Regions from separate parts of the Bacillus sp. FAU20 genome, predicted to be linked through region 1. Evidence: predicted binding sites of a transcription regulator. Region 1 holds the regulator's gene; the other holds the start of a gene.
What was found. The regulator LexA, encoded in region 1, represses DNA repair genes until DNA is damaged. The targets are predictions, from matches to a motif close to CGAACATATGTTCG.
Positions count from the first base shown of each region.

Region 2: the regulator LexA is predicted to act here: its motif matches at 2,210-2,223, upstream of addB (helicase-exonuclease AddAB subunit AddB).

Region 1 is NZ_JBVYHY010000003.1:1,025,837-1,030,527, reverse strand. Features, by position in the region: gene AC0OM3_RS05765 (bifunctional metallophosphatase/5'-nucleotidase) at 1-1,560, shown strand, start outside; gene AC0OM3_RS05760 (DUF896 domain-containing protein) at 1,600-1,839, opposite strand; gene AC0OM3_RS05755 (YneB family resolvase-like protein) at 1,885-2,541, opposite strand; gene lexA (transcriptional repressor LexA) at 2,683-3,303, shown strand; gene AC0OM3_RS05745 (DUF4097 family beta strand repeat-containing protein) at 3,394-4,197, opposite strand; gene AC0OM3_RS05740 (DUF1700 domain-containing protein) at 4,198-4,691, opposite strand, start outside.
Region 2 is NZ_JBVYHY010000021.1:79,691-84,381, reverse strand. Features, by position in the region: gene AC0OM3_RS14210 (competence protein ComK) at 1-480, shown strand, start outside; gene AC0OM3_RS14205 (TVP38/TMEM64 family protein) at 919-1,512, shown strand; gene lepB (signal peptidase I) at 1,569-2,132, shown strand; gene addB (helicase-exonuclease AddAB subunit AddB) at 2,249-4,691, shown strand, end outside.

The DNA.
Region 1 (4,691 bases):
TTAAACATCTTATTAACAAGCGATATACATGGCACTGTTTATCCTATTCACTACCAAGATAACTCCCCAGCAGAACTTGGTTTAGCTAAAATTTCTACTCTTATAAAAAAAGAACGTTCCCAAAATACAAACGTTCTTTTAATTGATAATGGCGACTTTATTCAAGGCACACCATTTACTTATCATTATGTTACATACGAAAAAAACAAAAAAAACCCAATGTCCTTATTAGCGAATTACTTACAGTATGACGCTGCAATTATCGGCAATCATGAATTTAATTACGGGATGGATATATTAAATAATGCTGTGACTACTGCGAACTTCCCGTACCTATCAGCAAACATTTTAGATAAAAACAGTAAAAAACCTTATTTCGGGAAACCATATGTAATAAAACATATTGAATCAAATATAAAAATTGCTATTTTAGGAGTGACAACGCATTACATTCCCAATTGGGAACAACCCCATCACATTAAAAATTTACTATTTGAAGATGCATTAAAGACTACAAAAGAATGGGTTTCTTACATTCGCAAACATGAGAAACCAGATTTACTAGTCGTAGCGTATCACGGGGGAGTTGAACGAGATTTACAAACCGGGGTACCGACTGAAGTGTTAACAGGAGAAAACCAAGGATATGCAATGTGCCATGAAATTGAAGGTATAGATCTTTTACTAACAGGTCATCAACACCGAGAAATTTCTCATACGATGGCTAACGGTGTAACAATTTTACAGACTGGATGCAATGGACACTCAGTTGGAAAAGTAAAAATAACATTCGAAAAAACAAAACATAAATGGGTGAAAAAAGAGAGTTCTTCTGAATTATTATCTGTACAAGGAGTTGAGGCGGACCAAAATGTACTTTCATTGGTAGCCGATTACGAAGAGAAAACACAAAAGTGGCTTGATCAACCTATTGGAATCATTCAGGGGGACATGCAAATTTCAGATGCTATGCAAACTCGTTTGCATGATCATCCTTTTATCGAATTCATAAATAAAATACAGATGAATATAGCTAATGTATCAATTTCTTGTACAAGTTTGTTCCATAATACATCTCCAGGTTTCCCTGAACATGTAACAATGCGTGATATCGTTTCTAATTATATTTATCCAAACACATTAAAAGTAATTAGAATAACTGGAGCAGATATAAAAGATGCTCTTGAACTCTCTGCTTCTTATTTCACATTAAAAACAGATGGATCAATCACCGTAAGTCCTATCTACATAGAACCAAAGCCACAACATTATAATTATGATATGTGGGAAGGGATTTCATACGTATTAAACATTTCAAAACCAATTGGTGAAAGAGTAGAATCTTTACAGCATAACAGTGCTCCTCTTAATATGAATGAAGAATATGACGTTGTAATGAATAATTATCGTGCAAGTGGCGGGGGAAATTTTTTTATGTTTCAAAACAAACCGGTAGTAAAAGATATACCCATAGATATGTCTGAACTTATCGCTAATTATATATTGGAACATAAAACGATAGAAGCAACTGTTAATAACAACTGGAAAGTTATTAAATAACGATTTTTACAAATAAAAAAGATGGGCTTCGCCCATCTTTTAATTTAATTTTGCATTATCTTGCTTTTTTAAAGCTTTTAATTTCGTCGGTGTAACATCTGTACCTTCTTCGTTAACAACTTTAATACCTTTAAGTTCGTTTAACATATTTTGACGAAATCCTTTTAAATATTGTTCACGTAGCGATTGACGCTCACGTTGCTCTTCTTCAGTTAAACCTTCAGCTTTTGCTTTTTTCGCTAAGAAGTTAATGCGTTCAACGAGTTCGTGATTAATCATCTCGAATCCCCCTTCTAATCAAAACTGATTATTATCATACAATAGTTACTCTTCTTTATCAAGCAATTGCTTCGTATACTCTACATATCTACGATGTACAGTCGCCTTTGAAACATTATGACCAAATCCACGTAATGTTGCTGCGATTTCTTCAAACGTGAGTTCACTTTTTCGCAAACGTACAATTTCCTCAATTGGCACTTCTTTTTTCTCTCTTCCTACACTTAAATGACGATTTTTTAAATTATTTTCTGGACGATAACCTTTTTCTACTGCACGTTGCATGCCTCGTTTAATTTTCAAGTTATGAATCTTTCTTTGATATTCTTCAACAATACCAATAATATCTAATACCATCGAATCAGAATCCGATAATTGTAATTCACCATTATGTGTATGCGTATATACTTTTATGCCTTCTTTATGTAAGCAATGCATTAATGCGATCTTCGCATTTCCTCTACCAAGGCGCGTTTCATCTTGTATAAGTAACACATCAATTTGTTCGTCTCGAATTGTATCCAACACCTCTAATATACCGTCACGTTCAATTGTATATCCACTAGCCTGCTCTTCAATCACCTTAGTAACATTCATTTGATAGCGCTCAGCTAAATGCAATAATTCATCTTTTTGACGTAACAATGATGTTTCTTGCGCTTCTTTCGTTGTACTCACACGTGCATAAATAATTGCATTCATTTTGAACCCCTCTTTCTCCCTATTATTTCCCTATAGTGTAACATAAATCCGCCATTTGTTCGAACTTATGTTTGTAGAATGTTTTTTCACATGTTATACTTATTAATAAGAAAAATGAAAGAAAACGAGGTGTTAGAAAACATGGAAAAGTTAACGAAACGCCAGCAAGACATTCTCGACTTTATTAAGCTAAAAGTACAAGAAAAAGGATATCCACCTTCCGTACGTGAAATTGGTCAAGCAGTCGGCCTCGCTTCTAGTTCTACAGTGCACGGACATTTATCACGATTAGAAGAAAAAGGATACATTCGACGCGATCCAACAAAACCACGTGCCATTGAAATTTTAGGCGAAGACCGAATGGATACGGAAACACAATCTGTTATTCAAGTTCCAATTGTCGGAAAAGTTACTGCTGGTTTACCAATTACGGCGGTCGAAAGCGTAGAGGAACATTTCCCACTTCCAGCTAGTATTGTTGCTGGAGCAGACCAAGTGTTCATGTTACGTATTTCTGGAGATAGTATGATTGAAGCTGGTATTTTCGATGGAGATTTAGTTGTTGTTCGCCAACAACAGTCTGCATATAATGGTGAAATTGTAGTCGCTTTAACAGAAGATAACGAAGCAACTGTTAAACGTTTCTATAAAGAAAAAGACCATTTCCGTCTACAACCAGAAAATTCTTCGTTAGAACCTATCATTTTAAAACAAGTGTCAGTTATCGGGAAAGTAATTGGCGTATATCGTGATTTACATTAAAAATAATAAAAAGAAGATAATTACCTTATTTACATACGGTAATTATCTTCTTTTTGTATTTTGATAGATTTCCATGCATTCTATTTCTTATTAACGAGTTTCAATCGTCACATCTCCAGCAGCCGTTTTACCGCTAATCTTTTTACTACCATTTCCAATTGTTACATTTTTATTTTCTTCATTAAAAATTGTTACATCTCCCGCAGCACTTTGCCCAGTAATTACCGCATCTTGTGGTTTTTCCGATAAAGTAATATCTATATCTCCCGCAGTTGAACTTGCTTCTAGATTATACTTAGAATCATGATCTTGAATATTTATTTCCCCACTTGTTGTTTTTGCGGTCACTTTCCCTAATACCTTCTTAAAGTTCACCTCACCAGCTTTTGTCGATCCCTCCACATTCTTAGCCGTTACTTGTTTCAACTCTACTTCTCCAGCAAGTGTTCTAACACTTACGCTATCACTTTTCACATCACTCATTTCGATTTGTCCAGCAGATGAATTTACTTTTACATCTTGGTAAGAGCGTTCGGGCACAAGGAGAGTCAATTTAGACGTTTGAAACCTAAAATCGTAAAAAGAAAAATCAAATGAAGCACCTTTTTCTCTTTCCCCAATAACTTTTAATGTGTCACCATCTTCTGCGATACGAATCTCTTGTTTACGTACATCTCCCGATTGCTTTACATAAAAAGAAGAGTCAGGAGATTTTTGGACAATAATATCCCCGGCATCTAACTTAACTTCTATATTTTTTAATGTTTCGTTTTTAATTACATTTTCTTTATCGCCTTTTTCAGCAGTCTGTACTGCTTTTTCATATGTTTGGGAAATTCCTATTACTCCAATAATGATACAAGCGATAGCGATTAAAAATAGTTTTTTCATCATTTACTCTCCTTTTATCATTTTGAAGTTCCATATTACATATCGTACACACAATCTCTTAAACCACTTTGTACTATAAAAAGCGATAATACATAACAATAAACCTACTCCAACAAACGTTATACTAACGAAAAGATCCAACCATATAAAAGTACCCATAAATACTTTTCCAATAACGAAAAATGGTGTTACTACACTAGCAATACCACCGATCCAAAAAGAAAATATAAAAGCAATAATTGCGACTAACGGGCCTAACACAATAATAAAATTAAACAAACTAAGTCCAATCGCTGCCATAACAGCTCTTGTCACATTTGAAGTCGATGGATTTTTTTTCATTTCATCAAAGCGATACATCGCAAGTAATTCTTTCGCGATTACTTTCGGAGAACCAAGGCCCTGTATTATTTCCGATTCAGTTTTCCCTTCTTCTAGTCCAAACTGAAAGTGCTCTTCATAATCCAATAAAATATCTTGCCTCTCTTCCTCTGGTA
Region 2 (4,691 bases), on a different contig from region 1:
GTCGTTGAAATGAATGATTCTTTTTTCGTATTTCAAAAACCTCTAGATATTATAGAAAGAAGTTGCCGCAAGCATGGCTCTAGTTTCTTAGGCAGAAAAGAAGGAACGAAAGAGTTAACTCATATTACACATAAAGCACCGATTGCGATTAGTCCAGCAGATCAACTTTATTTTTTCCCTACCTATTCTTACTCTAGAAAAGAGTGCGCTTGGTTGTCTCATTTTTATATTGAAAGTAACAAAGAATTAAAAGATGGAAATCTTATTATTAGATTTATAAATGGTTTTGCTGTGAAATTAGAAATATCAAAAACTAGTTTTGAAAATCAACAAAATCGTACAGCGAAATTACGTACTGAATATGAAGATCGTAGGAAAAAACAAGGGAGCCCTTGTTTTAAAGAGGTTGATAAAAAAGAGGAATCAACATTAAGACCCGCTTATGAGAGTGTGTATTTTGTGAAGGAAGGCGAAGTGTGAAAGGATGGGGGGAATCCCCATTCTTTTTTTGTTTATCCCGCTATTTGTGGGCAGTAAGACCCCCACCTCAAAATTCAGCGAAAGCAAAGAAGTTAAGCGGGGGATCAACAAAATCCCCACTGATTAAAGTTTCACTTTATCAGTCTTTGTAGATAAGGCGATATATTAGAGAAACCGAGTTGTAATTGATATATCTAGAAAATCACCAGTGTAATTTCATTTGCCGATAAAAAATCGAAAAACAATCTAAATAACAAAACGAACGACACGTCCTGTCGAATATTGATAGATTATCATAGCTAAATAATGAAGGAATTCTTATGAAAGATATGGAAACTTTAATAAATACATCTCCATATGTCGTATCTACCATTTCCTCTTTCATATAAGCAATGATACAGTAGGGATAGTATTTAGAGTAAAGGGGTAAAGTGTAGAATGGATTTTCAGACAATCAAAGAGTATTTTTCACCAGAAAATATGGATCATATTGTTGAGAGTTATAAAGCGTTCGGACCACTTCTTGGTATTGGTTTACCGATGATAGAGGCGTTGATTCCAGCATTACCGCTTATTGTATTTGTACTGGCAAATGCTGTTGCATTTGGCTTTTGGCTCGGTTTTCTTTATTCATGGCTTGGATCAGTAATGGGTGCATTACTTGTCTTTTTCATCATCCGCCATTTTGGTCGCAGTCGTTTCTTTTCGTTTGTAAATAAGCATGAGAGAGTACGAAAAGCAATGGGATGGATTGAAAGAAAAGGATTTGCACCGATTTTTGTTATATTTTGTTTTCCGTTTACACCGTCAGCATTAATAAATGTTGTCGCTGGTTTATCCCGAATTAGTGTAAAACAGTTTGGGCTAGCGTTAGCATTCGGAAAACTTGTGATGATTTTTATTTTAACGTATATCGGTCATGATTTAATGTCATTTATTCATAATCCAGTGAAATCAGTCATTGTAGCGATTGGTATTTTTATTTTATGGTATGTCGGTAAGAAAATCGAAGTAAAGTTAGAACTGCATTAAGAATAGTCTTCTTTGTAAAGGAAAGCTTCAGTATTAAAGGATAAGGGGAGAAGCAGATGAAGAAAACTTTGAAAAAAGAAGGCATAGAGTGGATACGAACAATTTTAATTGGTGTATTATTAGCTGTATTTTTTCGAACGTTTTTCTTTTCGACGTACGTTGTAGAGGGGAAGTCAATGATGCCCACATTGCAAGATGGCAATATGCTAGTTGTAAATAAGGTAAGTTATCAAGTTGGGGACTTGAACAGATTTGACGTTGTGGTGTTTCATGCGAATAAAAAAGAGGACTATGTAAAGCGGATTATCGGTTTACCTGGAGATCATATTGAATATAAGCATGATAAATTATATATAAACGGACAATTCGTGGATGAACCTTATTTAGAGAAATATAAGAAGGAGATAAATGGACGACAACTAACAGGTGACTTTACGCTAGAAGAGTTAACTAAGGAAAAAACGGTGCCACCTGGATGTATTTTTGTAGTAGGTGATAACCGCCTCGGGAGCTGGGATAGTAGACACTTTGGATTTGTAAAAGCTGATACAGTTGTCGGTAAAGTTGATTTACGATATTGGCCAATTCAAGAGGTGCAAACGAATTTTTCAAAAGGTTGATATAATAGATAGAAGTATAAAAAAAGGCAAACTACTCCGTTTGTCTTTTTTCGTGTCCTATAATACAATTATAGTAGCAAACTAACGTTCGTTATGTAAGTGAAAGGTGGGGTTACATGTCACTTCGATTTGTGATTGGTAGAGCGGGAAGTGGAAAAAGTACACTTTGTTTACACGAAGTGCAAGAAGAGTTAAAACAGCGCCCGAGAGGGGAAACAATATTATATCTTGTGCCAGAACAGATGACATTCCAGACGCAGCAGGCGTTAATTGGAAGTGAGGATGTAAGAGGTTCTATTCGGGCACAAGTTTTTAGTTTTTCACGATTAGCGTGGAAGGTACTACAAGAAGTTGGCGGAGCGAGTCGTCTTCATATTGATGAAGCGGGTGTACATATGTTACTTCGTAAAATTGTAGAGTCTCGTAAAGATGGGTTATCGGTGTTCCAAAAAGCAGCGGAGCAAAACGGTTTCTTTGAACATCTGGGCAGTATGATTGCAGAGTTTAAACGTTACAATGTAACGCCATCTAACGTATATGAAATGTGGCAACAATTAGATGCGCATAGTAGCAGTGCCGAGCAAAAGCTATTAGCGAATAAAGTGTATGATTTACAACTACTATATGATGATTTTGAACGTGCTTTAATCGGAAAATATTTAGATTCAGAAGACTACTTGCAATTGCTAGTGGAAAAGCTTCCGCAGTCTGAATATGTAAATGGTGCGGAAATTTATATAGATGGATTTCATTCATTCTCCCCGCAAGAGTTAGAGATTGTAAGACAGCTTATGATTTGCGGAGCGAGAGTTACGATCACGTTAACGATAGATGAAAAAACGTTAGCGCAGCCAGTAAATGAACTCGATTTATTTTATGAAACGACGGTAACGTATGAAAAAATAAAACAAGTAGCGCGTGAAGAAAAAATAGAAATTGAAAAAACAATTCCACTTATGGAACAGCCGCGTTTTCATTCTCCAGCATTAGCGCATTTAGAAGCTCATTATGAAGCGCGTCCGAATGAAAAATTTAACGATGAAGCGAGTGTAACGATTAGTACAGCTGCGAATTTACGAGCGGAGGTAGAAGGTGTTGCTCGTGAAATTCGTAAACTTGTTGCGGATGAAAAATATCGTTACCGAGATATTGCAGTACTTCTTCGTAATGGGGAAAGTTATTACGATGTGATGCGAACGTTATTTACAGATTACAATATCCCGCACTTCATCGATGAAAAGCGCTCGATGTCACACCATCCATTAGTAGAATGTATTCGTTCTGCACTCGAGATTATTAGTGGGAATTGGCGTTATGATGCGGTGTTCCGCTGCGTGAAAACAGAGCTTTTATATCCATTAGACGTAAGAAAAGAAACGATGCGTGAAGAAATGGATGAATTTGAAAATTACTGTTTAGCGTACGGTGTACAAGGAAAGAGATGGACTTCAGAGGATCCATGGATGTATCGCCGTTATCGTTCTCTTGATGATACGAACGGGATGATCACAGACAGTGAACGTGAAATGGAAGAGAAAATAAATAGGCTACGTGACGTTGTAAGAACACCTGTTATTCGCATGCAAAAAAGGTTAAAGCGTGCAGGAACAGTTATGCAAATGTGTGAAGCAGTTTACTTATTTTTAGAAGAGCTGGATGTTCCAAAGAAACTAGAAGAATTACGTATACGTGCAGAAGAAAGTGGAGATTTCTTATTTGCGACAGATCATGAACAAGTATGGGAAGAGGTAATGAGCCTTCTTGATACGTTTGTAGAGATGCTTGGTGATGAGAAAATGTCTCTTTCTATGTTTACGGACGTTATGTCGACAGGTCTTGAGGCACTTCAATTTGCTAATATTCCGCCTTCATTAGACCAAGTATTAATTGCTAATATTGATCACTCCAGGTTATCTGACGTGAAAGCAACGTTTATTATAGGTGTAAATGAGGGGGTTATTCCAGTAGCACCTATGGATGAAGGTATGCTTTCTGATGAGGAAAGAGAAGTTCTTGGTGCGGCAGGAATTGAATTAGCGCCAACGACGAGACAAACTTTGTTAGAAGAACAGTTCGTTATGTATCAAATGGTAACGAGAGCATCTGAGAAGTTATACATTTCATGCCCGCTTGCAGATGAAGAAGGAAAGACGTTACTTGCGTCTAGCTTTATTAAGAAAATAAAAAGAATGTTCCCTAATGTGAAAGATTCATTTATTACGAATGACGTAAATGATTTATCACGTTCAGAACAAATTTCATACGTAGCAACGCCAGAAGTAACGTTATCTTACGTTATGCAGCAACTACAAACGTGGAAGCGATACGGATTTGAAGGGAATTTAGACTTTTGGTGGGACGTATACAACTTCTACGTAACTTCAGATGAATGGAAACAAAAAAGTAGCCGCGTCTTATCAAGTTTATTCTATCGAAATCGTGCGAAGAAACTAAGTACAGCAGTAAGTAGAGATTTATATGGAGATATAATTAAAGGAAGCGTCTCTCGTATGGAACTATTTAACCGTTGTGCATACGCTCATTTTGCGCAGCACGGTT